3 regions of the Paenibacillus sp. JT22N15 genome follow, and region 3 is predicted to be linked to each of the others. Evidence: predicted binding sites of a transcription regulator. Region 3 holds the regulator's gene; each other region holds the start of a gene.

Region 1 (10,916 bases), on a different contig from region 3:
GCATTAAAAGCCGTTACAGCTTCCAACTGCAAATGGAATGCTTCCTGAAGCTTCGCAAGGTAATCCTGCTCAGCTGCCGTTAGGGCCCCCTCATGGCCGCCAATCTTGGCCAGCGACTGCTGCACCGCGTTAAAATAAGCTTCCAGCTTGTCCACAGCAAACTCCGTGCCGTTATACTGATGCGCTTCCTTCAGAAAACCCAGCACATGATCCACATTTCGGAAAGCCGCACCAGCACTGAATTTTGCCTCATTCCGCTCCAAAAGCTCTGCTGATGTCCCAAGCTTCTCAAGCTCAGGCAATATCGCATTATAAAATGCTACGGCGCCGATGGCATCTGAAGCGACACGCTGCCCAGTCTCATATTTTTTCTCTTGAATGTTGGACAAATATTGCGAATATAAAAACATATTCCCATTAAGGCTGCATACCAGCAGCACGATTGTGATTGCCAATGCAATCGGCTTTTTCTTCGGCGTTTGTTGCTCTACTGACACGCTTTCTTCCCCCTAAAATTAAATCGCCTTACTATAACTACTGCTATAGCTGCCTCTTCGCAATAAGGTGCTGCTCCAGCTTCAACGAAGTCGCACCGACTGCCCCCCATCAAAAAAGAACACATGGCATTCTGCTACCTGGCGCAGCAAAACAGCTTCAAGTGCCTCCGCATAAAGCTCCAGCTGAAACCGATGGCGCTCGGCTGCACGCTCCCATTGCTGATTGATGATCCGGTCCGTTTTATAATCGACCAGCACCAATCCATGCTGATCCTCGAACACGCAATCCATAACGCCTTGAATTAGAATCTGTTCGTCCTTTGCTTCTTCAGCAACGGAAGGATGCACCCGCGAAGCGGGCAGCATACAGCTGAATGGCACCTCGCGCTTGACCTCATTTGCTGCGAGCAGCCGCAATCCGAGAGGGCTTGCGAAAAAAGCAGCAATATTCATGCTGTCAATGGCTTCCGCCTGGCGCGGTGTTAACAGCTTGCGTTCAATCATGCCCTGGGTAGTCTGCATAACGACGCGCTCATCGACAGTGCCCTTAAGCGGTAAATGCTGCATGACAAGGTGATTGACAGAGCCTTTCTCTGCCGCTGTGAGTGAAATCTGCTCCATAAACCGCGGACGACGCAATCGGAATGAGCCTCCGGGCGCTGGCTGCAGGTCATTGCTATTATTCGCTTCACCTTGCTGCCTCATGTAATCCGATTGTTCCAGGTAATCCAGCCGTTCGGACGATGAATGACTGCCGCTTGCCTCTATATCATTCATCGCTTCCTCTCCAGCTTCAAACAAAGGAGCGGCTTCGCGATCAGTAAAAGCTTCGCCGTGAAGACGTTTAATCTCAGTAACAGACGTTTTGGCAGGCAAAAGAGTTGCAGCTTGATGAGAATAATGAAAATCCAATCGTTCGCGCAGCTCACTATCCTGCTCCTCAGGCTGCAGCTCAAGCTGAGCCAGCGAAAGAACGCCTTGCAGCCGCAGTTCTCTCTCTTCATGTCCAGCATCTTGCTGAAGCGCTGCTGCTGCTTCACTGCTGAACACCGCAGCTGCAACGAAGCCCGATCGCCATTCCAGCCTTTTCATGCCGGATACCTGAGCGATTTGTTCTGCTTCCTGCTGCGCAAAGCTTGATGCGGCGAGCGGACCAAGCCAATCCAAAAAAGTCGACGCCGCAGCCAGCTTAAAATCCGGTATGCGTCCGCTTGCGTCAATAGCTGCCAGCCAGACCGGCAGCTTCTTAGCTGCATCTGAAACCGTACCGACCAGAAACATTTTTTCCTTCGGGCGGGTGAGAGCCACATATAAAATCCGCATTTCCTCGGCCAGCATTTCCATGCGCAGCCTGCGGCGAATCGCTAGAAATGGCAGAGTTGGATAACTGACCCGCTGCTGGGGATCCACAAATCGCGGGCCGAATCCAAGCTGCTTATGGCGAAGAAAGGCGCTGCGCAAATCCTGCTGGTTAAATGACTTGCCAAGACCTGCTGTGAACACGACGGGAAACTCCAGCCCTTTGCTCTTGTGGATCGACATAATGCGGACGACATTTTCCTGCTCGCCAAGCGCCCTTGCTGTGCCGAGATCCCCTCCGCTATCGCGCATTCGCTCTACGAAACGCAAAAACCGGAACAGGCCCCGGAAGGAGGTCGCTTCGTAACCGCGGGCACGGTCATGCAGAGCGCGCAAATTCGCTTGACGCTGTGTGCCGCCAGGGAGACCGCCAGCAAAATCATAATAACCGGTCTCGCGGAAAATACGCCAAATGAGGTCGGCCAATGCCCCCTGTCTGGCATCGCTGCGCCAACGCTCAAGCTGCACGAGAAACTGGGTCAGCTTCTGGCGAAGCGCCTCTGGAAGCGTTAAACTGCCTTCTGCGGCCAGCAGCGCTTCAAAATAACTGACGCCGGATTTTTCAATCCTTATAAGCGCCAGCTCCTCGGCATCCAAGCCAAAAATAGGGGAGCGCAGCGTGCCCGCGAGCGGAATATCCTGATAAGGATTGTCAATGACTCGCAGCAGCGACAATACAGTCTGCACTTCTATGGCATCAAAATAGCCGCTGCTCAGCTCAGCATAGGCGGGTACGCCATCTGCCTGCAGCTCCTCGATAATTATTGGCGCCCATTGCGATGTCGCGCGCAGCAAAATAACGATATCCCGCCATTCCAGCGGACGGGTCCGTCTGCTTTTTCCGTCGTAAACGCGGTAGCCGCTGTCCATAAGCGACTGGATTTTCCGGGCAATCAGCCGCCCTTCCAGCTGCGCCGTCTGCAAATCCTCGGCCGACTCAGCCGCATCCAGCCCTTCTTCCTCATCCTCCGGCTGCGCTTTATCCTCCGCCATAACGGAGCCAGCCTTATCAATGACGACCAATTCTACTTCAAATTCTCCTGCTTCCTCTGCTGCCGGGAAGGAAGCGCCGCATACCAGCTCCGCTCGCTGATCATAATCCATTTCGGCTACGGATTCCCGCATTATGCCGCGGAATACATTATTTACGCCGTCAACCACCTCCTGACGGCTGCGGAAGTTGCGCGCCAGATCAATGCGCAAGCCTGCTGAATGGCCAGCCGAAGAAGCTGCTTCAGCTATTGACTGTGCAGTGGCTGCAGTGGCTGCAGTGGCTGCGGCGTCTTTATCCGCTTCAGCCGTTCCGGGCAGAACAGCCTGTACGGCGTAGCTTTTATATTTATGCATGAATAGATTTGGCTCCGCGAGCCGGAAGCGATAAATGCTTTGCTTCACATCGCCAACCATGAAACGGTTCCCCGCTCCCGGTCTTGAGATCAGCGTTACTATCGCCTCCTGCACCATATTCATGTCCTGGTATTCATCTAGCAAAATTTCATCGAATTGGTTCTGGTATTCCAGTGCCGCGGGCGAAGGCAGCGTCTGCTGCACGGAAGAGTCCTCCGTGCGCAATATCCGCAAGCAATAATGCTCCAAATCGCCAAAATCAAGCAGCCCCTTCTCCCGTTTCGCTGCTTCATACCTTTTGCCAAAATCAATAATGAGCTCGCTCAGCGCTGCCATTAATGGAGCTAGCTCCTGCAGCTCCTCCAAAAACTGCTCCGGCGTACGGCCGAACAGCTCCTCGGCTAGCGTGCCCAGCAGCTTCTTGGCGCTGTCTCGCAAATCTTTCGCCTGCTCCTGCAGCGATTTATCGTATTCGTCGCCGCGCATAGCCTTCAATTTGCCAAATTCCACTGTATGAAATGGCTCAAACCATTGCTCCCAAGGTCTATCCTGTACAGCAGCTTTAAGCATGAGAACAAGTGTCAAATCATCCTCGAAATTGATAGCATAAGGTGCCGGTCCAGCAGGCTCGCGCGTCAAATCAAGCGCCTTCCGAAGCAGCGCTTCTGCCCCGGCGAGCGCCAGCTCCACATCAGCCCGCAAGCTGGCAACCCAGCTGCTGTGCTGAAGCTCGGCTGCATTTTGCAAATTAAAGCTTTCAGCCGTTTCGCGAAGCCATTCTACGGGCCATGGGTGGCTTTGCGCAAAAGCATACAGGTCCTGGACGAGCTTGTACAGCGGCTCATCCCCGCGCTCTCCGCCCAGACGGTCAGCGAGCGCCAGAAAAGCGCCACCAGCGCCAGAATCGGCATCCGCCTCGTCATATTTTTCCTCGAAGAGCTGATCCAGCACCTCCATCCTCAGCAGCTCGCTCTCCGTTTCATTGGCGATGCGAAAGCCAGGGTCAAGCCCAATCAGCGGATAATAACGGCGAATGACATCAAGACAAAAAGAATGCAGCGTCGTGATCGACGACCTGTTCATAAGCGCAAGCTGGCGACGCAAATGCTCAGAGTCAGGCTGGCGATCCAGCTCCTTCTCCAGCGCAATGCGAATCCGCTCCTTCATTTCCGCAGCTGCTGCCTTCGTAAAAGTGGCAACGAGCAGGCGGTCCACATCGGTCGAGGATGAAATTTTGCGAATAATGCGCTCAACCAGCACAGCCGTCTTGCCAGAGCCGGCAGCAGCAGCTACTAGAATGTTGGATCCTTCCGTTACTATGGCGCTCCACTGCTCATCGGTCCAAGTGCTGCCTTCCGGTTTAATGGCGTTGATCATGTCCGTCATCGATGCTTTCTCCTTTCTCCAGCCGCTGCCATAGCTCTTCCGTTGAAGGCTTGCGAAGCCGCACATACTCATTGCCGTCAAACAGCGGATCGAACTGGCAAACCGCCTTATAATCACAATATTGGCACGGGATTTTTGTTCCCAGCTTGTAGGGCTCAATCGATACTTTGCCACAGCTGATTTCCGAGCCAATTCCGCTAATGGTCCTCCTGACAGAATCCCGCAAAATGTCCCACTGCTTGTCCGTCACGACGGAGGAGCTGCTGTAGAACGCCCCATCCTTCTTGAGCGCTACAGGCAATAGCTCGGAGTGTCCCGTTTCCAGCTGATCATCCATGAGGCGCACCGCCTCGGCTTCTGCCGTAACGAGTCCTCTTAGCTTAAAGCGTTTGCGCAGCTCTGCTTTGATTTTCGCTTCGTTCATTTGATTAGAAAGCGCAAGCAGCGGATTATGCACGTGAAAATAAAGCACGCCCGCAGGCGATGCCTGCTTTCCAAGCCAGCCGGGAGAATGCGTCACCAATACGTCCAAATACGTCAGCATTTGCAGGGAAAGGCCAAAGGCCACCTCCTCCAGGCGCAGCTGGGTCACGCTAGACTTGTAATCCAGTACGCGCAACAACAGGCCCTGCTCCGTATCCGCAGCATCAACCCGGTCGATTCGCCCGATTATTTCCATAGAACGTCCATCCTGCAAAGGAATAATAAGCGGCGGCAGTGTGCCGCCCGGGCCAAAATCAACCTCCAGCCCGACGGGCTGGAATGCGGCCCGGCGGGCATGCTCGCTCAGCATAATGGCAGCCTGCGCTACAATTTCCTTAAGCTTGCGGGCAATGTAGCGATAGCGGCCGCTGCTCAGCAAAATTTGCGATTGCAGCCTTGGTGCAAGCTCGTCCACCGTTTGAACCGCCGCCTCGCGGATCTGACGCTCTGAAGCCGAGCCGAAAGCGTGGCCAAGCCCGCCTTCTCCAGCCAAACGGCTGAGCGCAGCATGAAATAGCTGACCCACATCCGGCGCCTCCAGCCGGTGCATTTTCCGCTCGCGCAGCTTCAGTCCGTGAATCGCAAAATGCTGAAAAGGGCACGACACGAAACGCTCCATTCTCGATACGCTCGCTCTCAAGCGAACGCCATAAAGCTGCTGTGCCGTATCAGCGGTCAACAGCTCCTCTTGATTCACATAACCAAGAGATTTTGTAAGCAGCGATAGCTTCGTTTGCCATTCTGGACGTACTGCGAACCAATTGTAAAGCTCCCACCAAAAAGGAGCGATCTCGCTTCCCTGCTTCCAAGCCCGCAGCTCCGTAATTAAATACGACAAGGCACGTTCTGGATGCTGAATATATTCCCTTTGCTCCTTTACCGACATAGTCTGCGTAGGCTCCGCCTGCACTTGCTGTATCGGCAATCCGTGAAACAGCTGCCTCACCTGCCTAATAATTTCCGATGGCAGCAGGCTTTTCCCCTCTTCATCAGCCTCTGACCAACTCATCCACAAATGTCTGCTCGGCGTTGTGAGCGCACTATAAATCAGAAAACGCTCATCCAGCAGCCTCCGCTTGAGGCCCGGCGCCATGACCAAGCCTTCTTCAGCCAGCCGCTCCCGCTCCTGGTCCGTCAGCACGCCATCCTCTTGAAAACGCGTCGGCATGATGCCATCATTAGCTCCCAGCACGTAACAGACCTGCACCTGACTGGAACGCGTACGGTCCATGCTGCCCACCAGCACCTGATCAAGAGCAGGCGGAATGGCACCTAATTTGAGGCTTTCCAAGCCCGTCTCAAGCATGCCAACGAAAATATCGGCGGACAGCGGTTCATTACCAACTAGCTCGACTAATTGGTCAAGCAAATTCATGACTCCATCCCACAGCTGGCGATGACCGCGTGAGCGCTGTACTCGGCCAGCCTCGCTATCCTCGCGGCTCCAGCGCTCCAGACGTTCCGCAACCCCTGTATGCTCAAGCAAGCGATATAGCGCCTCACACATCATGGTAACATTCGAAGCTTTCTCCAGCTCTTTGCCAAACTGCTGCAAAGGAGGAACGATTACACCGCGCGCGGCCATGACCGCCTCAAACTCCGCCTTCGCACGTTGCGATGGCGCATTGGCCGCTGCATCCTGCTCTTCCTCCAGCGACTCGATGATGAATGGACGCCATCTTTTTTCATCCAGCCACTTCCAGCCATCGATGCCCGCCGCCAAGACGAAGTTTTCCAGCCAATCAAATTGGTCGCGGGGAATGCTTCCATCAAGCGGAAACAGCAGCTCGGTCTTAATGCAGCGGAATACCGCCTCATAGCTCCAATTATGAAGCACCGTCTCCAATGCTGAGCGGATGAACTCGACCAGCGGATGATGGACGGTCGTGTGCCTCTGATCAAGGAAATAGGGGATGCTGTATTCTTGAAACGCTGCTTCGATATAGTCGCTGTAATCCCCCGCATTGCGCACCATAACCGTCATATCACGCCAGCTTAGGCTCTCTTCCCTGACTCTGCGCAGCATATCGCGCGCCAGCAGCTCCACCTCGGTTCGCCGATTTGCCGCCGCATGCAGCGATATGCCGCATAATGGGCTGGTTGCATCGAGCATTGCCGGATTTGGAAGCGCCATTTGTGCCCGTCCTCCGTAGTGGCGCTCCAAATGAGCCAGCATCGGGCTGCTGCTGAACCTGCCCGGCGCTTCGCAGGCAGCATTGCTTGTACCGCCGAGCACAATCGGCTCCAGCAGCGCAACGCCTAAGCCCTCCGCCAGTTCCCTCAGCTTTACATACGCATCCGCTGTAGGGTAAAACAAATCCAGCTCAACTGGCCGCTCTCCAGCCGCATATGCCCGATTCAGCTTAAGCGTAATCGTCACTTTCTTCGCCATGCTTATAAGCGAGCTAAGCGCGGCATATTCTTTTGGCGTAAAGCCATTAAAGCCGTCAATCCAAATTTCGGTGTCCCGTATCGTTGAAAATTGAGACAGCCCCGCTGACAGATAGACCAAATAATCCTCCGAATCGACATACTGCCCGGCGAGCTCTTCCTCCAGCCTTTCGTATACCAGCTGCAAGTCATGCAGCTTGCGCTTCAGCAGCGCCGAGTCCTGCAAAGCAGAAGCAGCCTCTTCTCTGCGCTCTGCAATCATCGCCGGATTAATGCCATATCGCTTCCATTCCGTCAACAGCTCGCCCAGACGCTCAATGAAACCAGGCTTTCCAGCACCATGCTCGAACAGCTCCAATTGATCGCCCAGACGCTGCACGATTTTGTACAGCAGCATGTTTTTGCCTTCGTCGCCGATTGGAATGAGCGCGGTACCGCCAGTTTCCTGCATAACGCGAAGAGCAAGCCTGCGAAGGCTCAGCACTTGCGCCCGAATCATTCCCTGCAATCCGCTGCCGCGAAGCAGCGTGTACTCGGACTGGAAGGTCGCTTGCTCCGGCACGAGCAAAATAAGCGGAGGCCCATCCGGGTCAGCGTTCAGCCTGCCGCGAATCGCATCCAGGCAATATGTCGTTTTTCCCGCTCCCGAGCGGCCCAGCACTAATTGAAGCGGCATCCTGCAGCCCTTCCTTCCGTAACCTGTCTATTATCAACCATACTACCATACCCGCCGCGACTTTTCACGAGTCCTTCAAACATACGTTCTTAAATATTTGGCAAAAAAACCTCTTGAACGAGCAAGAAGCACACTCGCCGTTCAAGAGGTTTCCGTTATTTGCTGCGCACCTCAAAGATGGCAAATTTCAAGTAATGCCCTTCTGTTACGCCAAGCAGCTGCGGATGATCCTTGCCCGCCGCCCGCCATTCCACAAGCCGGAGCAGCTTGCCTGCATCAGCTGCGGCCTCTTGGATCGTCTCCAGAAACAAATCAGGACGCATATGGTATGAGCAGCTCGCCGTCACCAGATAGCCGCCTTCATTTACCAGCTTCATGCCATGCAAATTAATATCTTTATAGCCGCGGACAGCACCTGCTACCGCATTTTTTGTTTTGGCAAACGCCGGAGGGTCCAAAATGACAACGTCCCAGGTTTGGCCGCCACCGCTAATCGGCTTGGACGTATCCGTGCCTGCGCGGCTGCGTTCGAGACGCTCCTCCAGCCCCTTCGTTTGCAGCCTTAAGTAGTCAAAAGCATCGGTAACAACGAACTGTACGCGATCGGTAAAGCCGTTACGTTCCACATTGCGGCGCGCCGTATCAATCGCATGCTCGGAAATGTCCAAGCAGGTCACTTTCTTCGCTCCGTATTTGCAGGCATGCAAGGTAAAGCTGCCCGTATGCGCAAAGCATTCCAGCACCGTCGCACCATCCCAGTAGGGGAAGGTCACCTCTTTGCCATTGGCATTGACTGGAACGAGTTCCCCCGCTGTCTCTGCACTCGCGCTGCTGTCCTCGGCAGGCTTCGGCATTAGCTTAATGCCGCTGCGAAGGCCCCAGCCCTTCATCAGCGGAGCGATGGAGGCGCGATTTTCACGCTGATCATAGAAATAGCCGGTCTTCTGACCTTCGACTATATCAACCTCAAGCTTAAGCCCGTTCTCTTCAATCTCCAATATGGCCGGGCATTCCCCGTACAGCACGCCTGTACGCTTCTCTAAGCCCTCCAGCTGTCTGACGCCGACATCACTGCGCTCATAAATGCCGCGCGGCTCAAACACCTCGATAAGCGCTTCAATGATCGCATCGCGGTGAATGTCCATGCCAAGTGTCAGCAATTGGATAACCAGCACATCATTAAAGCGGTCAACGGTCAGCCCTGGCAGGAAATCAGCTTCTCCGTATACGAGCCTGCAATCCTGATCCGGCACAAAACGGCTGCGATGCTCCTTCGCCTGCTGGAAACGCTCATGGAAAAAAGCAGTATCCATCGCCTCCAGCGGCTTGTACGAAATAATGCGCACCGTAATTTGCGATTTCGGATTCCAATACCCCGTCGCCAGATAACGACCCTGGTGGCTGACTACATCAACCAAGCCGCCCGGCTCTGCGGTGCCTTCCATTTTATCAATCTCGCTTGCATATACCCATGGGTGGCCCTGCTCCAAACGTTTTTTGCGCCCGCGCTGCAGCGCTATCCTTGCTCTCGTCATAATGGCAAAACCAACCTCTCTCATGCTTGTCATGCTTGTCTTGTTTGCTGCATATATGTATGGGTACACCTGTCACTCGTTTTTAGAAAAGGAGATTCAGCCCATGCTTCATTCTATTATTTTGCCGATTGCAATCGGCTTTGCCTTGTTCTTAAGCGGCATGAAGCTGATGGAGCTGGCGCTGCATCGCCTTGCCGGAACGCAATTGAATCGTATTTTGCAGCGTTTTACCGCTACGCCCATTCACGGACTGGCGGCTGGCGCCATCTCTACTGCTTTTCTTCAGAGCAGCACAGCCGTAACCGTCATCTCTATAGGTCTCGTCAATGCCGGTCTGCTCACCTTTCCGCGAACGCTCGGCATTATTCTTGGCACCAACATCGGCACCTGCCTGACGACGGAGCTGCTTGGGCTTAGCCTTGAGCGTCTCACAATGCCGCTGCTCATCCTCTCCGTCTCCGCCTGGCTGCTGACTGCACTGCTCGGCGAGCTGCAGCTTATCCCCGCCTTGCGGACTGGCGGCTGGCTAAACACGATTCGTTCCGCTTCTGTTGCCACGCTCGGCTTCGGCATACTGCTCGCCGGCATGGCGATGATGCAAAGCGTTGGCCCAGACATTCAGCAAAGCGCCATGTTTGACTGGTTTATGAGCAAAACGGCGGACAGCCTCTGGTGGGGGCTGGCCGCCGGCGCGGTGCTAACTGCAGCCGTGCATAGCAGCACAGCTGTCATAGCCATTATTATGGGTTTTGCGGCAATCGGAGCGATGCCGCTAGAAGTTGGCATAGCCGTTGTGCTAGGCGCAAACATCGGCACCTGCGTCACTGCGCTGCTCGCCTCTATTGGCGGATCGCGCGCGGGTCAATTCGTTGCGCTCGCCCATATAACGCTGAATGTCGGCGGCGCGCTGCTCTTTATGCCGTTTGTCGGCTTGCTTGCTGGACTATCAGCTTGGCTGACCGCAGCTCCAGCGGCGCAAATTGCCCATGCGCAAACGCTGTTTAATATTTTCAGCTCGCTGCTTGCCCTGCCGCTCTGCTATTTGCCAGCGCTGCGGCGGATGCCCCGCCAAGATTAACCTTCCAATGCTGCACCATAAAACTATGTAAATGGTATGCCCAGCAGCTCTAATGCACCGGAGACGATCCGATTATTGTTGTCATAGCCGGATTGCTTCTGACGTCTCCATGCATCAAGCGGCTCGAACCAATCCACTCCGCGAATTTCTTCTACTTGAGCTTG
Region 2 (10,916 bases), on a different contig from region 3:
GGCCAACCGATTTTGGCGGGTTGTTGAATGTTCCAGGCGTAACCGGGCTATCATCGATGCCGTTGGCCGTTCGCCACAGCACCTCGGCATGAATATCGGATTGCTTGCCAAAGCGAAAGCGAAACTGGTCCTTAAGACGCGGCAGAGGCGTTTTGGCAATATCGCCTATTGTATGCATGCCAAGACGGGTGAAATGGGTGGTCATGCGTGAGCCGACCCCAAACATTTTATGGACCGGCTGCGGCCACAGCAAAGCTTCGAGTTCTGCTTTAGGCAGCGTAAAGATGCCGTCCTCATTCTTTTTTGCCCAGATGTCAGTCGCCATTTTAGCGAGCATTTTATTGGAGCTTATGCCTACCCTTATCCATACGCCTGTTTGCAGGAGAACCTTCTGTTGAAGGGCTTTAGCTATCGTAACAGGGTCTCCGAAAAGAGGGAGGCTTGCCGTAATGTCCAGAAACTGCTCATCAATGCTAAAGATTTCAACCAGATTCGTAAACTCCTCATAAATGCCCGTAATCATCAGGGAGGCATCGATATAATGCTGCATGCGGGGACGCAGGACGACGAGCTCCGGGCATTTATTTAACGCGATTCCAAGCCGTTCGGCTGTCGTGATGCCGTATTGCTTGGCAATGGGGCAAGCCGCTAAAATAATGCCTGAGCGGCGCTCAACAGAGCCGGCTACAACAACGGGTTTATTTTTACACTCCGGATGATTGGCTTTTTCAATACTTGCGTAAAAACTTTGACAATCTGCGAGCAATATAACTCTTTCAGCTGTTTCCCTCATTCCAACCGCCTCCGCATATTCATCAGCATGGTCATTAGCTCGGCTTTCACTAAGCTTCTCAGCATGGTGAAATGGTGGATATAACCGCGAACTTTATATTCAACATGGACCCCCTGCGCATTCATCTCGGTGTTTAACGCTTTAATGTTCCGCTGTCTCATCTTTTTCTTAATGCTTTGCAGTTCAAGATAGATGCTTTGCTCCATTTCATTGAGATAAAAAAGGATATGGTTATAAATGATTTTATTTCGATGCATTTTTAATTCGTTGATGTCTCTAGCTAGCATATCGAGAAGAATCGGCAGCAAGGTAAACTTTTTAATAATTTGCAGATCCTCTTCCGTTTCGATGATTGAATGGACACTCATAGCTACACCACCATGACGCGAACGTTTATTCGTATTCTGTATTATATACCGAATGTATGTTCTCTATGCAAGGTTTCTTGGGCAGGTAATTTCGACCAGCTTGGGCTTTGCTTCGGGAAGTGGCAGGGGGCTAGCGTTTTGCGGGGGCGGTTATAATAATGAAGCTTGTCCAAAAGGTCAGAAGATGCGATGATAAATAAATCACATGCTTACATAAGGAGTTAGAACAAAATGAAACAGGCATCACTGCTGCAAGACAAAAAACAACGCAAATTGCTGTTCAGCGCTGGGCTCAGCTGGATGTTTGACGCGATGGACGTCGGCATGCTGTCCTTTATCGTGGCTGCGCTAAGCGTAGAATGGGGGCTTGGCACCGAGCAGATCGGACAGCTGACTGCAATTAATTCCATTGGCATGGCGGTGGGCGCGGCAGCGGCGGGTGCGCTTGCGGACCGCTACGGACGCCGGACGATTTTGCTATGGACGCTGCTCATTTTCTCGGCAGCAAGCGGCTTGTCGGCGCTGGCGGGCACCTTTACCGTGCTGTGCCTGCTGCGTTTCGCTGGCGGCTTTGGACTTGGCGGCGAGCTGCCCGTCGCTTCGACGCTCGTATCCGAGTCGGTTCCCGTGAAGGATAGAGGCAGAGCGATCGTGCTGCTGGAAAGCTTCTGGGCAGGCGGCTGGATTGTCGCTGCGCTCGTCTCGTATTTTGTTATACCGGCCTATGGCTGGCGAGCGGCGTTTATTATTGGAGCAGTTCCGGCGCTGTACGCGCTGTATTTGCGCAGAGCCATTGAGGATTCACCGCGTTATGTGGCGCAAAAGGGGAACGTTTTGCCGCTGCGCCAGCGGCTTGCGGCGATTTGGTCACCGAAGCATCGCCGCTCGACCATTATGCTGTGGCTGCTATGGCTGACGGTCGTCTTCTCATATTACGGCATGTTTCTGTGGCTGCCGACCGTCATGGTGCTGAAAGGCTTCGGACTGGTCAAAAGCTTTCAATATGTGCTGCTCATTACACTTGCGCAGCTTCCGGGCTATTTTACGGCGGCCTATTTCATCGAGAAGCTGGGACGCAAATTTGTGCTGGTCACCTATTTGCTGCTGACGGCGGTAAGTGCCATCTGGTTCGGCAGCGCGACGACAGAAGGCATGCTGCTTGCTGCCGGAGCTTGCCTGTCCTTCTTCAACCTTGGCGCTTGGGGAGCGATGTACGCTTACACGCCGGAGCAATATCCGACGGCGGTTCGGGCAACGGGAGCAGGTTTTGCTGCCTCCTTCGGCCGGATCGGCGGCATCATCGGCCCTTACATGGTAGGGATGCTCGTGGCGGGCGGCACATCGATTCAAACGGTGTTCATCATTTTCTTTGTGGCGATCGTATGCGGTGCGCTGGCGGTTGCTTTCCTAGGTAAAGAAACAAAAGGAATCGATCCTGACCGTTAAGCGCCGAAGCTTGCGGCGGGGCTAGAATGAGGATCAAACACGATATTTTCTAGCTTTTAGGCGAAAAAAAGCCCCTCTCCTGATCTATAGCAGTTCCGGCAAGCCGAACGCTGCTCGATCAAGGAGAGGGGTTCTTTCATTGAAAATAGACAGCAAGATGCAGAATTTAGCGCCCGCAGCTATTACCTAAGCGGCGCGAAATGCTTCACTTGCTCCAAAATGCCTTCGATTTCCTGAATCACATCTGCGGAAAGCTCAAGCTCGACAGCTTTGACGTTTTCGACGATTTGCTGCGGACGGCTCGCGCCAATCAGCGCGGAGCTGATGCCCGGCAAGCGCAGTACCCAAGCCAGCGCCAGCTGGGAAATGGAGACGCCAAGCTGGCTAGCCAGCCCATCAAGCTGTTCTACGCAGTCAAGCACATCGTCGCGCAAATAGCTTTTCAGCACATGGTTGATCGAATCATTGGCAGCGCGGCTATCTGTAGGCAGTTGCTGGCCTTTTCTATATTTTCCGGTCAGGATGCCTTGCGCCAGCGGCGAAAAGACGATCTGGCCGATGCCTTCCCGCTCGCTGACAGGGATGACCTCTTGCTCAATATATCGCTCAAACATATTGTAGATCGGCTGGTTGGAAATAAGCGGGCGCAAATTCAGCCGCTTCGCAATGCCAGTCGCATCGGCGATTTGAGCGGCGCTCCATTCGGAGACAGCGGAATACAAAATTTTGCCCTGCGCGGTCAAATCGTCCAGCGCCCGCAGCGTCTCTTCCAGCGGAGCATTTTGATCATAGCGATGGCAAAAATAAATATCAATATAGTCTGTGCCCAGACGTTTCAAGCTGGCATCGCACTGCTCCATAATATGCTTGCGCGATAAGCCGCCGTCATTGGGGCCGTCACCCATATTGAAAAAGACCTTCGTCGAAAGCACATAGCTGGAGCGCTCGAATGGCCGCAGGGCAGAACCAAGCGCCCGCTCGCCTTCGCCGCGATTATAGGCATTGGAAGTGTCGAAGAAATTGATGCCGCTTTCAAAGGCCTGCTGAATGCAAGCGTCAGCCGCTTGCTGCTCGGTAGCTGTTCCATAAGTGAGCCAGCTTCCAAGACCGATTTCGCTTACTTTAATGCCGCTTGAACCGATGCGTCTGTATTTCATACCCTGATTCCTCCGCTTTCGTTGAAAAAATAAATGCTCATCTCTGGCCGCAGCCGTTATTGCTCCAGTGATTTTTGCGTAAAGATAGCCATGTACGTCACTTCGTCCGATACGGGGCAGAGGAGATGCTCCTCCAGCGAATTGAAATAAAGCGTATCCCCCGGATGCAGCGAATATTCAGTCGCACCAACCTTATACGTCATCTCGCCGCTGATCATATAAATAAATTCCTCGCCCTCATGGGAGAAGCCGTGCGGCTTGACCTCGCCTTTGCGGGCCGTAATCAAATAAGGCTGGACCAGCTTGTCTCTGCGCTCGCTGGCAAACGCGTAGAAGGAATACCCTCTGTCTGTCCGGAGCCAGCTGTCTTTATCGCTGTACTGCAGGCTAGAATTGAACACGGTCGCATTGGCGCTCTGCTCTTCAATCAGGTCGGACACGCGGACGCCTAAAGCTCCGGCAATTTTCATCAGTGTCGCAACCGGAGGAGCGGATAGATCGTTTTCAATTTTGGACAGGAGACTCTTCGTAAAGCCGCACTGTTTTGCGATTTCTTCCTGCGTCCGCTTCTGTTCCATGCGGATCAGCCGGATTCTTTTGCCGAGGCTCATCAGTCACACACCTTTATTTGTCATACTTGTTTTCTATCGTATCATAAAAGGACCGAGTTGAAAACGATTCAATAAAGTTGTTGATAATTCAACTTAGTTGAATTAAAATAAACCTGCAATCATCTTAAGCTAAGTGCTTGAAGCATTGAAGGATAGACGAAACAGGGAGGGACAAAATGGTCAAGGCGGCGGATTTGAATGAGGAGCAGCATGTGCTGGATATGGGCTGGGGCAAAATATCGTGGTTGTATGGCCAAGAAATTGATCCTGCGGGCCAAATGACATTTGGGCAGGTTTACATTAATGCAGGCCAGGAAAATGGACGCCATCGGCACCCGAACTGCGAGGAAATTATTTTTGTGCTGTCGGGCGAATGCGAGCATTCGCTGGGGGATGAAACGTATCATCTGAAGCCAGGCATGGCACTGCGCATTCCGCAAAATGTGCTGCATCATGCCAAGGTAACCGGCTGGGAGCCGTGCCGGATGATCATTGCGTATTCCGCAGTCGATCGGCAGACGGTGGGCGAATAGGGCGGCCATTCGAGCGTTGGGCGACCTAGTATAAGCAGGGAGGACGATAAGTGGGAATCCGGTATGCTTTTTCCCGGCCAACGGCAGGGGCAGAGGAAGAGAAGGCATTAATTCATGGCTATCAGGCGGCAGGCTACGAGGGTTTGCAGCTCAAATGGAATCAATATATGCCTCACGTGCAGGAACCGGAGCGGTTTATGGAACGCTGGGGACAGCCGCCGGGCCTCGCATCCGCGCTTATTACGGGAGGTACGCTGCTTAGCGACGATAGCAAGGAGGAGCTGCGCCGTATTTTCCGCTTTGGGAAGCAGGTGGGCACGGAGCTAATTGTCTACTGCCACAGCGTCCCAAGGACGGGGCTGGAAAAGGAAGCTATCGCTGGCTTTGCGCGTCTGTTCGCGGAGCTGGGCAAGGAGGCGCAAGACAGCGGACTCAAGCTGTCGCTGCATCATCACTATGATCAGCCGGTGATGCACCGGGCGGATTTTGATATATTTTTCAGCGAGCTGCGGCCGGAGGACGGGGTTGGACTGACGGTTGATACGGCGCATCTGGTGAAGTCAGGCATTTCCGATGTGGCGGAGGTCATTCGCAGCTTTGCGCCATTTATCAATAATTTTCATATGAAGGATTTTGCGGCTGGCGAATATCGGATATTAGGAGAGGGCTCGATTGATTTTCAGCCGATTATGGCGGAAGTGAAGCGGATAGGCTATGCGGGCTGGATGTCGGCGGATGAGGAAAGCGGCGGTGACATAGTGACGGGCATGCAGCAATGCTTGCCGTTCATGAAATCAGGTGTTGGGAGAGTGGCGGAATGAAAAAATATAAAATTGGATTTGTCGGCGCGGGGGCTGTCACACGGCTGCATTTGAGAGGCTATGCCAACCATCAGGATAGCGTGGAAGTCGTTGCGATTTGCGACCCAAGCGAAGCGGCCGCTCAGGAGCGGGCGGATGAGTTCGGCATTGCGGGGAGATACACGGACCTTGCGGAAATGCTGGCGCATAGCGGGCTAGATGCCGCAGTAGTCTGTACACCTTCGACGATACGCGGAAGCATTATGCGTCCGCTGCTGGAAGCAGGCATTCCGGTATTTCTGGAAAAGCCTTTCGCCGACACGTTTGCCGAGGCCCAGCAAATAGCGGAGCTTGCAAAGCAGCTGAACGTTCCGGTATGCATTAATCAAAATTTTCGCAAGCATCATCAATTTGATTTTATTCGCGATTTGGTCAAGTCAGGCGCAATCGGCAAGCTGGAGTCGATTCAATTTGATTCCTTGTTTTATCGGCAGGATGCAGGCTGGCGAGTACACACGGAGCGTCATGCCTTGTCCGTCATGGCGATTCATTGGTTTGACGGTATGCGCCGAATCGCGGGTGCCAAGGCGGCTTCCATTTACTGCAGCGCCTACTCCTCGGAGGCGGTCGATTGTTTAGGGGAGACGGATGCGACCGTGCTGATGACGTTTGAGAACGGCGTGCGCGCCCATTTTACCCAAAGCTTCTCCAGTCCGTTTCATAAAAATGATCTCGTTGTGCTTGGCAGTGAAGGCGTGCTCAGCACGACGTCCAATACGATCGGGCTGTATCGCCGCGAACCGAGCGGGGAGCCGAACTGGAACCCGCAGCCTGTGCAGACATGGGAGCATGCGCTGCCGATAGAGGAGGCGATATTTGACGGCCTCAATCAGCTGCTCGTCTGGCTGGAAACGGGAGTAGAAGCCGAAAATAGCGCGTTTGACAATTTGCATACGGTTTCATTGCTGGATGGCGCGTACGAGTCGGCAAAGAATAATCAGGTTGTTGCCTTTCAGGAAGGACTGCTAGGGTAGAACGGGTAGAGCTTGCAAGTGCAAGAGCTGCAAGAGCTGCAAGAGCTGCAAGAGCTGCAAGAGCTGCAAGAGCTGCAAGAGCTGCAAGAGCTGCAAGAACTGCAAAAGCTGCAAGAACTGCAAGAGCTGCAAGAATACATCTAAGGAGCTTTGTACAATTGTAATCAATTAAGAAAAATAAATAAGGCGCAGGATTTTCGCAGCAGCGAAAATTTTGCGCCTTATTTCATATTCTAGGCTCTTCGAGCGTTGATTCGATGGCCCCTATTTTGGCGGACACCAAATCCGCTATTTACTCTAGCCAACGGTCATGGAGATGCCTCGCGGACACAGAAGCCGCTAATGGTCCCCCAATCACTATTTTGCCGAGATAATGAGACCAATAAAGGATCTCCTGTCCGCCTACATACTTAAATCACAAAAAAAGCTAAAATAGCGGAACCTCAGTCCTCCAAAAAGGAGAGGTCCTATTAGAGAGCCTATCCGCGCTGGCAAAACACGTAGGCTAATCGCATTTTCGAGGGTGAACCTTTACAGCTGAAAATGCTGCTGGCGGTAATGGAGCGGGCTCATCCCGGTCCAGCGTTTGAATTGCCTGCTGAAATGCGACAGCTGGGAGTAGCCCAGACGCACAGCGATTTCCTTCAGCGACAGCTCCGGCTGGCGAATGAGCACCTTAGCCTCCTGCAGCTTGAGCTCAGATAAAAACTGACGTGGCGACAGGCCATACACTTTGCGAAACACCTCAAGCCCATAGCCCGGGCTGATGCCGAGTGAGCGCATAATCTCTTCAATAGAAAAAGCGCTCTCCGCCGCAGGCTCGCCTGGAAGCTTATGCGGGTCAAAATTCCCCTTGATCGCCTCGGCAATCGCTTTGGCATATTGCACCGACGCTGGCGGCATAGCTGCCATCTCTTCCTCCGGCAAACAGATCGTGCCCACTAATAGCCCAAACAACTCAAACAAATCCGCCTGCAGCCGAAAGCGATCCGCCGTCGTATAGCCGCCTCCCCGCCTAAGCATCGCAATCCATTGCTTCAAAATAGGCAGCAGCCGCTCATGATCGGCGCTTCCGGCAGGGAACAGCAGGCGGCCATTTCGAATCATTTCTTGGCGAAAAGCCGGATCGTCCACATTAAAGTGGGCGCAAAAATAAGCCATGCCTTCCTCCGAAATGCAGCGGCTCTTATGCTTAAAGCCGGGCGGAATAAGCAGAAAGTCGCCGGCGCCCAGCTGATATTTGCTTTCGCCAATGACCGTCTCCTGCGCGCCCTCCTGAATAAAAATCATTTCAAAGCCGATATGGGATTCCAGCGGCATCTGCCAATGCTTGTCTACACGCTGTTCATGCGCGCCAAAAAACTTAATGTTCCAGTCGATAGCGGGCAGAAAACGCACATTTTGAATCCACGGCGAAAGTGTCACTTCATGATCCATTAGGCAGAACCACCTTTGATTTGGGTAAATTTCACGTTGTTTGGACAATCGGCGATTTATTCTATTTAATTTATACTAAGAGGGCAAGCTAAAGCAATAAGCAAAAGTGATGAAACGATAGGGGTGTGTCGATATGGGACAAACGGCAAAATGGTTTTCAAGCACACAAACAGCGAGCTGGACGGAGAAAAGCACACAAACACGCACCTTTTCACCTGCTCTATCTAACTTGGCAATAACTGAAAGCGCATACCAAACAGTAGAGGGCTTTGGCGGCTGCTTCAATGAGCTGGGCTTTACTGCACTGAGCCACTTATCGGAGGAAGAACGCGCGGCAGTCATGCACGAGCTGTTCCACCCGGAAGGCGAGCAGCGCTTCAGCATTTGCCGCCTGCCTATCGGCGCCAGCGACTATGCGCTGGAGTGGTACAGCTTGAACGAAACGGACGGCGACGTGGCGATGGCGCATTTTTCCATTGAACGCGACCGCAAGTATTTGATTCCTTATATAAAAGAAGCATTGGCGCTTAATCCGGAGCTGAAGCTGTTCGCTTCGCCATGGAGCCCGCCGACGTGGATGAAGACGCCGAAGGCTTATAACTACGGAACGCTGCGCTGGGAGAAGGAAATTCTCGAAGCCTATGCGCTGTATTTCGTCAAATTCGTTCAGGCCTACCAAGAGGAAGGCATTACGATTCATCAGGTCCATGTGCAAAATGAAGTCGTAGCCGATCAGAAGTTTCCTTCCTGCGTATGGACGGGCGAGCAGCTTAAGGAGTTCATCCGCGATTATTTAGGACCTGCTTTTGAACAGCATGGGCTGGATACGGAAATTTGGCTTGGAACGATCAATGCGCCCGATCCATGGCTGGAGCTGATGAAAGGGACAACGAACGATTATGACGCTTATGCGGGTCTTGTGCTGAGCGACCCCGAAGCTTATAAATATATTAAAGGCGTCGGCTATCAGTGGGCAGGCAAATATGCGATAGCCCGGACGTCGCAGAGCTATCCGGAGCTGCGTTATATGCAGACGGAGAATGAATGCGGGGATGGCAAAAACACGTGGGCGTATGCCAAATATGTGTTTCATCTGTACCAGCATTATTTCAGCAACGGCGTGAACAGCTACATTTATTGGAATATGGCGCTGGAGCCGAAAGGGCGCAGCACATGGGGCTGGGAGCAAAATGCCATGATTACAATAGAGCCGGATACGAAGCGGGCTATGAACAATCCGGAATATTACGTGATGAAGCATTTCAGCCATTTTGTGGCACCGGGCTCGAAGCGTATCGGGCTGGAAGGCCCGTGGAGCGGCCATTCCATTGCTTTCAAGCGCGAAGACGGCTCGCGGGTCGTAGTAATTACGAATCCGTATACCGATACAAGAGAGCTTAGGCTGTTCGATGGCGAAGTGGAGCATGTATTCGAGCTGGAGCCGGAATCTTTCCATACGATTGTGCTGTCTTAGTATATAATATAAAATCAATGAACAAACGCCTTTGCGCTTAAGCATGGCGTTTGTTTTGTCGTTATTGAAAGTAAAAAGCAGGGAGGGAAGAGCAATGAGGCTGTTGTCTAAAATATATCGGGCGATTTTGCACCCGTTCCGGCGCAGCATTCGCAATAAGCTGATTTTCATTATGGTGGTTGTGTCGGTGCTGCCGATTATAGCGGTAACTGCGCTTGCTGTGGACAATAACCGCCAGTCGATGGAGACCGAGCTTATTGGGACGAATGTGTCCAATATGAAGTGGACGAGCATTTATCTCGGGGAGCAGTTTTCGCAAATGAACAGCGTGTTATATTCCGTCCTCATTAACCCGAACCTGAATGAATACATTGCCAGCGAGGAGGAATCGGGCCTGTCCAGCCAGTTTTCGGCACAGCGCAACATTGAGGATGCAATGGCCTCGCTTTTTTATTCGGGCAATCATTATATATCGGGCATTGAGCTTTATTTGAAAAGAAGCGGCAAGCTGTTCACGATGAATGCGTCTCAAAATCAAATTAAAACGCTAGACCGCGTACCTGTGCCTTATAATGAACTGTTTAATCAGCGCAAGGATTTTATGATTCAAAACAGTCCGGAAGGCGACCGTTTTCAACTGATACGGAGCATTAACCGGTTTGAAAACCGTGAAATTCTTGGCGGTATTACGTTGGAGGTGCGCTGGGCCATTCTCGACCAGACGCTGTCGCTGCTTAATCCGGCCAATGACCAAACCGTGATTATTGCAGGACCGGATGGAGAAATTTTGTACCAAATGGGCAGCGACGCCCTTTCGGCCGAGCAGGTTGCGAAAATTGTGAAGGGCGGTACAGAGCCTGGCTATGAGCGACAGGGGGATGAATATGTATTTTACAATACGATTGATCCGATGAAGCTAAAGCTCATTAAAATTATTCCACTGAGCGCGATTAACCAAAGCGCGCAAGCGACGATGCATTATGGGATATTGATTGGCACGGTAACGGTTGCCGCCGCGATTTTAATTGCCGTGCTGCTTGCCTGGCGTACAGCAACGCCGATTGTGCTGCTTGCGCGCTCCATGCAAGGGCTGAACCTTATCAGACAGGGAGATAAGCCGCTAAGTGGACGCATGGATGAAATTGGCTTGCTGGAGACGAAGCTTTACAATATGTCTCATCGAATTAGGGAGCATATTAAGAGCGAATACAGCATGAATTTGGAAAAAAAGACAGCGGAGCTCAAGGCGCTGCAGGCGCAGAT
Region 3 (10,916 bases):
AAAAACACGGGGATTTCGCTCAGGAAATTTTTCCTTAAGTCGGGCAAAGCGCTCCTTAAAGGGTAAGGAGCGGATATCCTCTCCTTTGTCGTAAAGCATGTCGAACATTACGAACATAAGGGAGTCGTCAAATTTCTTGCGATTTACACCAATTAAGACGCGCTGAAAGTTTGGGCGAGTCCCGTCAAAATACATAATTTCACCGTCCAGCACGCAAGCGCCAATTCGCAATGGCCTGAGTAAATCAACTATCTCTGGGAAGCGGTCATTTCGGTCCTGTAGGGATGTCAGGCGATGTGATAGGGGCCATGGTCACGTCGGGAAGTTGCATCATGATGCAGTCCTTTAGCCTTGGCTGCCCGTTTTTTCTTTGTTGCGGGCGACTTAGGAGGCGTAGAATGCTTTGTCGCATTCCAAAATCTGAATCGTCTTAGCAGAGTCCGGCTTGATTGCTTCAAGTCTTCCTCTTTGACAATTACAAATTTCCCAGCTTCGTATTCAAAACCCTTCACGATTTCGTTAGGGCCAATCTCTTTATTACAATGTCGGCATGTTTTGCGTAATTTATCGGCATACCACAATCCTTGTGTAAGCTGCGAAATGATATATCATTTACTAGAAAGAAATTCATTTATCATGAAAATCCGTATTGCATTCAGCATGTCCCCATGTAATGATGAGTTTAAAAGATATAGCGGTAGTAGACGTACCCAAGCCACTCACACCATAGAAGATACTAGGGCCGTAAAGGGAGACGATAAAATTTGTTGGAATTCATTTTATTTATGCTTTTCTCCATTGTTGAGGGTTTCGGCATTCTTTACTTAATGCTCAAGATATACCGATACGATGCAGCAAGCTTTTATCCAGCACTACTTGTTGTAACGTTAATGAGTTTGCAAAGCTTTTTTTTGAGGGAGGAACTTTCGCTCGAAAGTATCGTGCCAGTTATCAATATTTTTGTGTTCGTAATATTTCTATCGGTCGTTATCAAGATACCTTTTTTTGCAGCATTAATTATTACTGGTTTGGGGTATTTTATTTTCGCCTCTATCCAAGGTGCTATTGTTAATACCATACCTTTTTTCTCATTAGCAGAGATTAAAGTGCATCCATATATAGGGTACTTGCTACAGGTCATCACAGCCGGGGTTAACCTTTCTATTGCCTGGGGACTAAACCGTATGCGAATTGGCTTTATGGAGAGCATCTCAGAAAAGATGCGTTTTCCTCATGAACAGAGAGTGGTCGGAGGTTTTATCATTGTGATCTTGCTCGGATTCGGTTTTATACTCCACCAGCGGAGCGAGTTGTTAAATATTATTTACTATTTCCTAGCAGCATTATTTTTCTTTGTATATTCGTACCTCAAGGAGGTTAAGCCCCATGGTGGAAACTATTTCGAGAAGACTAGCAATAAGCATTAAATCAGTCGTTCCGGAGCATCCAGCATCGGAAGCTCGCTTGCAATACGCTTTGTCGTTTATCTTAAACGCTTTATTTATAATTACAGGTGCGCTGCTCATATCATTTTTCACTGGGCGGACAAGCGGCGTTGTAGCAGCGTTGATATCATTTGCGATACTTAGGCAGGTATCCGGAGGCGTACACCTAAAATCGGGCACTATGTGTGTCATAGTATCCGTAGGAGTGGCGACGGCATTGTCTTTCACGCCTAACTTTCCGGGAAAAATGTTGGTGATAATCAATCTCTTAAATCTATTGATTGTATTGATGTTTTCACCAACAGACATAGAAAAACAGTCTCGTATTCCAAAGCGTTATTACCCACTACTTAAGCTTTTATCTGCCTTAATTGTATGTAGCAATCTATTGATAGAATCGTCTATAATTGCATTAACTCTGCTTGTGCAGTGTTTGACTTTAATTCTGGCAAAGGTGGTGAGTACCCATGCTAAAAAATCTAGTATATAAATTGGCTTCATTATTGGACGGCGCGGCTGTTTTTTCAGTAAGAACAGCAAGCTTCCTCTATGTCAATCAGCCAGAAACCCCAGAAGAATTGTTGAAATAGTGGTGAACATCCATGCACTTATACACGATCGATACGTTGACCGTCTCCAAGGACGAGTTAGGCACATTAGGTCTAGTTTCTGTTAAGGTACAGGACATTATAATTATTAAATCCTTATCGGAAAAGAAGCGCATAATCATACACACTCTGACGGATGTTTACTATACTATGGGTACTCTTGTATACTGGGAAACGGCGCTTAACAGCAGCGGGTACAATTTCCTTGTGCTCGATCGTTCAGAAATGATTAATCAAGATAAGGTAATATTGCTGAATCCTAAAACAGGAGATGCTTACTTTGAAAGGATTGTTAATAAACAATCTAAAAAATGCGGCGTAGCATACCATAGAGTCAAAGATTTTGTCGAATTTATGCTGAAGTACAATCCGGAAATTCAACTAATGTAGCCCTTCCTACAGGAAAAGGGCTATTTTTGTGCGGTAAATTAACGTTCTTAATTTGTCAAGACTCATTCGACATAGTGCGACATAATTCACGATCGCCAATTTATATTTACTTCTTCCAGTAAGTCCCTGATAATACAGGTATAAGCCTATTACATCAGGGGGATGCAGGTCATGGAGATAGCAGAATTTGAAAAAAACGCCGCATTAAAGTTTGCTGAGTTCAAAAAGAAATGGTCTGGTAGAGGAGCAATACGAACAACTTTTCGGCTTGATACAGATTCAGCAGTCCTTGTCTTTGAACAGGATTTCACGAATTTGGAATATGATTTATTAGACTTTACAAAGTCTGAAAATCGAATGGACAAATATTTAAAAAGGATTGTGAATGTAATGACAGGGGACTTTAATCCTTTTCTCAATACGTTACATGAAGGTCTGCAAATTACGGCGATGAAGACGACTGTAGAGGGATGGGCATTCAGGTATCAGATCACCACAATGGTGTTTAATAAAAATTTGCGACAACTCGTGCTGTCTGATGATATAGACAAGAGTAAAATCTCAAAAAGCACTAAATAAAAAAGTTGGTGACTGTATGGTAAGAAGCCGGACCGGGCCGACACAATGACGCTGATAAGAAGCGTACTTTGTGTCGGCTTTCTTGCTAGATGGAGGGTTAGCGAAAGGGGGGGATGGATAAAAGAGAATCGTCTTTCTTTCTTGAGTATCTGTTGGATAAACTGACGATCCACTTCCAGTGCCCGTGCAAATTCGGCTTGTGTCATCTTCATGCGCTTTAAGTGTTCGGGCAGCCGGCTATCCCCCAATTCAAGGGATGCCACAGGATTCGTCTCCTTTCGTTTGCCTATGGATCAAATTATAAATATAGTTTTAAGGAGATTCTACTAGTCGTTACTTTATATAGAAGATTCTTGATGAAACTACACACAGGAGAGAATATTAATGAAGGAATATGAAATGAGCATAAGCTTTAATTTAAATGAAGAACATTTAGAATTATTGATAAGGGCATCCCTTATTTAAAAAAAGATCGTGCCACCTGTAATGGTGAATGTGGTAACTCCAAATGTAATATCTAAGCTAATTATAGATTAATGGATTATTGAGTCGAGTGAATAATATGAGTCATAATAGAGGGTACTTGAGCTATTTGCTTAAGTCCCCTTCTAATATTTGATTATTATTTGTCCCCAAATCCGAGTAGTTTAGGCTGGCGAAGTAGTCCGGAATCAGTAAATTCCAGAGCTGTAACACGAGCTGGGAAGGGGACTGAAAGCCACACAACATCAGATTTTACCATGCCAGGAGTTAGCTCTTTAAAAGGGCACTCACCAGGATGATCTACCATAAACTGATGAAGTACTTGCTTGGATGCTTGATCCAAGCCCGAAACGTGCCCGATGTAACGATTTTCATATCGCAGGACAAGGCTTGAAACAAGTCCATCCCGCAGTTTTATGCCGACGACGTCAGCGACTATCCGTACTTCTTTGCGTTTTTTAAACCAATATTGATGTTTTTTCCCCTCCATGTAAGGGCTATCTAATCTTTTCGAGATAATTCCTTCCCATTCACGTTCATTGAGCCAATTCCAAAGTGCTTGTCCATCGGAATGCAAATCGGTTACAAAGAGTCGAGGCGTTTTCTCTGGAAATGAGGCTTTCAGTTTCTCAAAACGTTCTTTATAAGGGAGTTTGCGAATGTCCTCGCCATTCGAATTGATCATATCAAACATTACAAATATAAGGCCATCATCGGGGGTGCGTTTTCGCACCCCTAACTTGGCCCTTTGAAAATTTGGACGCACTCCATCGAAATAGGCGATTTCTCCATCCAAGATACAAGGGCCAACGCGGATCGGCTCTAATAATGCCACTATTTCCGGGAAAGTATGATTACGCGGCTCCAGCCTTCGTCCGAATAGTTCAACCCTCCCTAAACCATCTAAGCGGACCAAAGTGCGCACGCCGTCCCATTTAATTTGATAACCCCATTCGGGTCCTTGGGGAATATTGGAAGAGGTTATTGGAGCCATAGGGACAGAAGGGAGCTGCATGGTCATGATACGTTACCCTTTGCTTTGGCTGTTCTCTTTTTCTTAGTTGAGGGAGCACTTGGAGGCATGGCGGCGGATTTTGTAGCATCCAAGCTTGCTTGGAGCGCGGCCATAAGATCAATGACATTGGTCCTTCCTTCAGCTGTTGGTGCAGATACAATATCAACACTCTGTCCTGCTATTTTTTGTTGAATCAATTCAGTTAATGCGATACGGTAATCGTCCGTATATTTGGCAGGATCAAACGGTTCGCTGAGCTGTTCTACCAGCATCTTAGCCATATCGAGCTCTTTATCATTAATCGTTGTTTGCACAGGTATGTTAGGAACCTGGGATATGGCCCTAATCTCGTCTGGAAAAAACATCGTTTCCAAACATAGGCAATTTCCCACTACTCTGACAGCTGCTAGGCTGCTTTTACTGCGAATAGATATTTTGGCTATGCCGATTTTTCCAGTTTGTTTTATGGCTTCAAGCAACAAGCTATATGCGCCAGCACCTGCCATGTCAGGGGAGAGGTAATAGGCTTTTTGATAATAGACCGGGTCAATTTCGGCCAAGTCTACAAAATCAAGAATCTGAATAGTTTTGGCGGAATCAGGCTTGATAGCTTCAAGCTCTTCTTCTTTGACAATTACATACTTACCTTTTTCATACTCAAACCCCTTAACGATCTCTTCCGGACTAATCTCCTTATTGCAATGACGGCATGTCTTAGCGTAATTAATCGGCATGCCGCACTCTTTATGGAGACTGCGAAATGATATATCCTTGTCTTCCGTTGCAGAGTGCATTTTGATCGGCACGTGCACCAACCCGAAACTAATAGCGCCTTTCCAGACGGTATGCATAATAATTTCACGCTCCCTTTTTTATTTAAGGTTGCACTGTTTTTGGAAAGATATTCGTAACAATCAGTTGGTTATAAAAATCATAATATGGATTGTTTTTTATGTGGAGGTTCTTTATGATCGTGTATTTCCGTCAGGTATTAAAATTCTGTCTTGCCAACAGAGTTGCGATCATGCAATGATGAAAGTAATAAATTTGAAAACCAAAATTTAAAATAAAAGATGGTGGCGCTATAAATGGAGACAGCGAGTTATTTGCTTTTTAGCATATTGGATGCAATTGCGATGGTTGTATTGATGATTAAATCGTATAGGCAGCCACTTGCAGCATATAAATGGAATGTCCTTTTTATTTGCATTGGGGTGGCCGGTTGGTCATATGCAGTCCGGGTTGTGGTTGGGTTATCACCATACATAGATATATTTGGGCAATTTTTAATCTTCGCAGCGTTTTTTCGGTATTCACTTAAAATTAGACTTGTTTATTCTGGTTTGATGGTAGCGGTAGGTTATGCCGCCTATGTATGTATTCAGTTTCCGATCTATTTTGCCGTGACAGCGTTAGGTGTTAGCGATGTTGTTGCTCAGAATACAGGAGGGAACGGGGTTATTGCGATTCAATTTTTCACAGACGCTGCTTCGTTGGCGGTCGGATGGCTGATTACAGTATTTAATTACGGATTTACTTTTATCGTCATTCCTCCGCATGACCTAAGCCGCAAGGAAAAACTATTTACCGGAACGAACGGAATGCTTGCAATATCTACATTAGCTGCTGTAGCCATAATCACGACATCTTTATTTTTGACCGTTCATTACGACGCAGCCTTGTACGCTTACCCCCTAGTATTATTGATACTTGGCACCCTATATTTCCTCTCTAGAAGGAGAGAATCAGAGGATGATAGAGTTTATATCACAAAGAATGGCGCTTTTCATAAAAAGGTTAGATCCTGAGGGCAGCGTATCTGTAGAAGTGATGGCCTATTCTTTGGGTAATCGGATTTGTTCTGCAACTATAATCGCTGTTACATTGATTATTGGGATTGCAACTGAATCATTTATACAGACTTTAATTGGTCTAGTGGCTTTTTGGACTCTGAGGAAGTTTACTGGAGGCTTTCATTTTAAGTCCTTAACAACGTGTGTGATTGTCTCAACTTGCCTTTTATCTATAATTCCACATATTGTCTTAAGTGGTACAGTCATGATAATATTGATATTGTTGAGTTTAACGTTATTGATTTGCTGGAGTAGGGGCAGTGAAAGGAACTTACCTTTGTTGCTCATTTTGTCAAATATATTTTTTCAATCAGATGTAGTTACTTTAGTTTTTTTCGCTCAGATGGTATTGGTATCCATTCATCAAAGGGACGGAGGTGCTGAATATGATGCAAAAACTAGCGCGTAAAATTGCAGACAAACTGCAAAAAGACGCTGAGCGTTCCGTCGCAAGTGGAAATCGAAAAGGGTTCATTGGGGCTCAACCTATCCCAAAAGAACTTCGTAAGTAGAGTGGATATCATATGGATCTAACGACTGAGATTCTAGGACAACGAATTTATGATGGGGAAATCGATGGAGATCAGTTTGATACATTCAAATTAGGTGAAGTTTTTTTTGTAGATATATTCCAACCAAAAAAAAACTATCACATTCCGAGATTCCATACCACTAAGGGCCTTTTTACATTCATAACGACACTTGAAGCATGCAAACAAATATTTTTGCCATTGGGATTTGTTGCGCTGGATGTTAACAACCTAGTGAACGTAGAGCATATTCGAGAGGTTACTAAAACATTTTACGCAATAACTGCGCATTTCGAAGGCGGTTATACAGCAAACGTAGCTAAAGGAAAACTACCTTTAGTGGAACACTTACTAAAAAAGGGCTGAATCCAGAAATGGGTTAGCTCTTTTTTAATACACATTTTCATTATTATGTCAATAAAAATCGATACTAGTATCGAACGATTAAATATTTCGACAAAAAACGACAAAATGCATTAGTATCCTGTGTTATATTAAAAATGTAAAACAGAGGGAAACAAATATCATTATAGAGACAGAAAGATATTAAAGCAGGAATGATCGAGTTCCAGGCAGCGGGGAGATAAAGCCGCATTCATTTTCGTCTCACAGTCCAGCGAATTGAAACTAGTTTCACTGCGCCATACTGTTGATTACGGGATGTTGAGCTCTTCCTCGCTGGGTTCGATCAGATCCATGACATCAAATGAATGATGAAACAATAGCATACATACCGGTAACCGATTGTAAATTTGGAGAGGGCTGACACGAGTATTACTGATGTAGATATCAGTAGTGCTTTGTGTCAGCCTTTTTATATGGTGGTAGTTATTGTGAAAATCGACACAACTGACCGTGAGGAAACAAAGTTAAGTGAAGTGAGTAGACTGATAACTTTTATGTATTTTTCATTATTAGGTACAAATTCCTATTATATATGCCGATATAAGGTATATTATGTTGAACAAAGGGGATCTAAATATGGCAAAACGTAGAAGGAAGAAAGAGGAATTGGACCCGGTACAAGCATTTGTGCTGCTACTTATGCTGGGTGCTGGTTTTGGTGCCTATAAGCTTACAAATTCTTTTATTTTTGCGGGTGTTGCATTTGGTGCGGTTATGATGTTGTATGCAATTGTAGCGATATCAATTGCTCGCAAACGTAATGAACGCCTTAAGCGTTCCGGTATCGCAGAAATAGATAAGATGGAGGGCCGACAGTTCGAGAAGTATCTTGGACATCTTTTAGAGGCTCATGGCTATAAGGTAACGGTGACGCAGGCAGCAGGAGATTTCGGGGCAGATCTTGTTATAGCAAAAGGCGCGCAAAGGGTGGTCGTTCAAGCTAAACGTTATAGTAAAAATGTCGGGATTAAGGCTGTTCAAGAAGCACAGGCTTCTATCGCACATTATTCGGCAAATGAGGCATGGGTCATTTCCAACAGTGGATATACAGAAGCTGCAATCACCCTAGCAAAATCAAATACAGTTCGGCTTATTGATCGAGCAGAGCTCATTGAAATGATTTTGAAGATCAATGCCAATAGATCAATTCCAACACCACATACCGACACAGAACAAAACAATACTGAGAAAATGATTACGAAGCAAATAAGGACAGAAGTAGCATGTGCAAAATGTGGCCAGCCATTAGTTCGTCGTAAAAGTGCGCGTGGGGAGTTTTTGGGTTGTTCAAGCTTTCCCAAATGTCGTCATACCGAGGCAGTCTGAGGAGGAAGACCGATAGCTGGAAAAAATCCTCTGACTAAATTAAAAAGCTGCATCCAACCCGTTTCTAGTGCGGGCAAGGATGCAGCTTTATTCTTGTATGAAGGGTATGAAATTTCTACGATTAATGAAAATCACGGAACAAGCCGATGACTTTGCCTAAAATCGTAACGTTCTTCAGGCGGATAGGTTCCATGGTTACATTTTCCGGTTGGAGACGGATATGATCCTTCTCGCGGTAAAAGGTTTTGACTGTTGCTTCATCGTGCTCAGTCATGGCGACCACAATATCACCGTTAGTAGCGGTCTGCTGCTGGCGTACAATAACGTAGTCGCCGTTATGTATGCCGGCTTCAATCATGCTCTCGCCAATGACATTAAGAATGAATACATCATCATCTCCTACGTAATGGGAAGAGATGGGGAAATATTCTTCAATATTCTCAGTAGCGGTAATCGGCACACCGGCAGTAACTTTACCGACGATCGGTACATGGGTAACAGCAGGACGGATAATCCCGTCGACATCTTCCTGATCCAAAATCTCGATAGCGCGAGGTTTAGTTGGATCGCGGCGGATAAGCCCTTTCTTCTCCAGACGGTCCAGATGACCGTGTACAGTCGAGCTTGAAGCAAGTCCAACTGCTTCTCCAATTTCACGTACGGAAGGCGGATAACCCTTCTCGCGAACTTCGTTCTTTATAAATTCCAGAATCGACTGCTGGCGATTGGAAGCTTTGGACAACACGATCACTCCAGTTCACGCACTCCATGATGAGTGCGACATGAATTTTGATTGAAACTTTGATCCATGCACTTCATTCGAAGTGCAATATGAGTATTTATTTCTCAAATTATAACATGGAACCGCCGTTCGTACAAACATAAGTTCCTAAAAACAAAAGTTCGCATTGTCTGTTGACCACAAACAAATGTTCGTGTTAATATCGAAACAGAACAAACGTTTGGGAGTGAGGGCAATGATCATTTATCCAGAATCCTATCAATCTATATTCTCAGAGAAAGCGCCTGTTAAGGCGGCAAAGATGAAATGGCAAATCAGCATGGCTGGATTTAGCAACTATGCTTTGAAGTTGGCGGTGTGTCTGACTCTGTTTATCGTATTGTTTTCTGGTTTTTTATTGGTGCGCACAGAAGCTTCAGTGAATCATGTTGCGCCAGCGTCTGCTGGAGAGCAGACGGTAGTGGTTGCGCAAGGCGATACATTATGGGAGCTTGCACGTAAATACTCGGACAGTTCTGATGATATACGCTGGTCCGTTTATCAAATACGGGAACGCAACCAGCTGTCGTCGCCAGATATATGGCCTGGGCAGAAGCTGGTCATTCCTTCTCCATAGCTTCATTAAGAAGCATGCCTCTATACTATACGCAAGCTGTTTGCATGACGGAAATCATGTAGCTGTTCTTCGTAACTTTTGAAGCGTGAATACTCGACCTAAATACAGAATAGATCGGAACAATGATAGCATTATCGTTGTACGATCTATTCTGTATTTAATTATAGCCCCATTTTCTTGAAATATAGGAAAGGATATGATTTTCTCATCCATTCTCTATATTTCTCGGACTGAAACGCGCTGCGCCGCCAAAGGACGGCGACAGCCGTTTCACCTTGACAACTGCGTATTGGTAATGTCAAAGTAGAAAGAGTTTGGGAAAAGTACAGCAAGTGAGGTGAGCAATCAATGGAAGAGCTTATTGCCAGAATTAATGAATTATCCCGTAAAAATAAAACAGTCGGTTTGACGCCCGAGGAACTGACGGAACGGGCTGAGCTGCGCAGTAAATATATGGAGCAGTTTAAAAGCAATTTTCGCCAACAGCTTGATACGATTAAATTCGTAGAAGATGAAGAGAGTGAAGCGGGAGACGAGAAGCCACAGCATTAATTATTTTAATGGGAGAGGCGGTCATCATTTTATGAAATACCAACTGCTTGGACGTAGTGGACTAGCTGTTTCTGAACTTTGTCTTGGAACGATGACATTTGGCAATACAACGAATGAGCAGGATTCGCTTGAGATGATCAATCGTTTTGTGGAGCGCGGCGGCAATTTTCTCGATACGGCGAACGTTTATGTAAGCGGACGCTCTGAAGAGATCGTCGGAAAAGCGATTAAAGGCCGTCGTTCTGAGATGGTCGTTGCTACAAAGGTTAGAATGACAACATCACCTGATATTAATGGAGTAGGGCTGTCCCGCAAGCATATTATGGACGGCGTGGAAGCGAGCCTCAAGCGACTGCAAACCGATTACATTGA

What was found. Region 3 encodes LexA, which represses DNA repair genes until DNA is damaged. Its sites were predicted from a motif close to CGAACATATGTTCG; they were not measured.
Region 1: addB (helicase-exonuclease AddAB subunit AddB) is a predicted target of LexA. The motif match lies at 8,216-8,229, and genes of this name have one in related genera.
Region 2: AC50X8_RS20235 (YhjD family protein) is a predicted target of LexA. The motif match lies at 1,180-1,193, and genes of this name have one in related genera.

Annotation. Positions count from the first base shown of each region.
Region 1 is NZ_JBXENV010000001.1:148,878-159,793, forward strand. Features, by position in the region: gene AC50X8_RS00620 (hypothetical protein) at 1-497, opposite strand, end outside; gene addA (helicase-exonuclease AddAB subunit AddA) at 579-4,589, opposite strand; gene addB (helicase-exonuclease AddAB subunit AddB) at 4,564-8,139, opposite strand; gene AC50X8_RS00635 (class I SAM-dependent rRNA methyltransferase) at 8,295-9,707, opposite strand; gene AC50X8_RS00640 (Na/Pi cotransporter family protein) at 9,778-10,752, shown strand; gene AC50X8_RS00645 (NUDIX hydrolase) at 10,776-10,916, opposite strand, start outside.
Region 2 is NZ_JBXENV010000010.1:82,181-93,096, forward strand. Features, by position in the region: gene AC50X8_RS20230 (DNA polymerase IV) at 1-793, opposite strand, end outside; gene AC50X8_RS20235 (YhjD family protein) at 790-1,161, opposite strand; gene AC50X8_RS20240 (MFS transporter) at 1,393-2,607, shown strand; gene AC50X8_RS20245 (aldo/keto reductase family protein) at 2,790-3,764, opposite strand; gene AC50X8_RS20250 (helix-turn-helix domain-containing protein) at 3,821-4,375, opposite strand; gene AC50X8_RS20255 (cupin domain-containing protein) at 4,552-4,908, shown strand; gene AC50X8_RS20260 (sugar phosphate isomerase/epimerase family protein) at 4,959-5,729, shown strand; gene AC50X8_RS20265 (Gfo/Idh/MocA family protein) at 5,726-6,742, shown strand; gene AC50X8_RS20270 (hypothetical protein) at 6,761-6,886, shown strand; gene AC50X8_RS20275 (helix-turn-helix domain-containing protein) at 7,274-8,179, opposite strand; gene AC50X8_RS20280 (glycoside hydrolase family 30 protein) at 8,313-9,653, shown strand; gene AC50X8_RS20285 (sensor histidine kinase) at 9,748-10,916, shown strand, end outside.
Region 3 is NZ_JBXENV010000003.1:103,954-114,869, forward strand. Features, by position in the region: gene AC50X8_RS06585 (ATP-dependent DNA ligase) at 1-291, opposite strand, end outside; gene AC50X8_RS06590 (Ku protein) at 288-581, opposite strand; gene AC50X8_RS06595 (hypothetical protein) at 765-1,427, shown strand; gene AC50X8_RS06600 (accessory gene regulator ArgB-like protein) at 1,387-1,935, shown strand; gene AC50X8_RS06605 (cyclic lactone autoinducer peptide) at 1,913-2,035, shown strand; gene AC50X8_RS06610 (LytTR family transcriptional regulator DNA-binding domain-containing protein) at 2,048-2,443, shown strand; gene AC50X8_RS06615 (hypothetical protein) at 2,615-3,022, shown strand; gene AC50X8_RS06620 (ATP-dependent DNA ligase) at 3,645-4,526, opposite strand; gene ku (non-homologous end joining protein Ku) at 4,523-5,371, opposite strand; gene AC50X8_RS06630 (hypothetical protein) at 5,609-6,328, shown strand; gene AC50X8_RS06635 (accessory gene regulator B family protein) at 6,297-6,782, shown strand; gene AC50X8_RS06640 (hypothetical protein) at 6,760-6,885, shown strand; gene AC50X8_RS06645 (LytTR family transcriptional regulator DNA-binding domain-containing protein) at 6,898-7,269, shown strand; gene AC50X8_RS06650 (restriction endonuclease) at 7,885-8,634, shown strand; gene lexA (transcriptional repressor LexA) at 8,756-9,376, opposite strand; gene AC50X8_RS06660 (LysM peptidoglycan-binding domain-containing protein) at 9,612-9,992, shown strand; gene AC50X8_RS06665 (DUF896 domain-containing protein) at 10,341-10,544, shown strand; gene AC50X8_RS06670 (aldo/keto reductase) at 10,576-10,916, shown strand, end outside.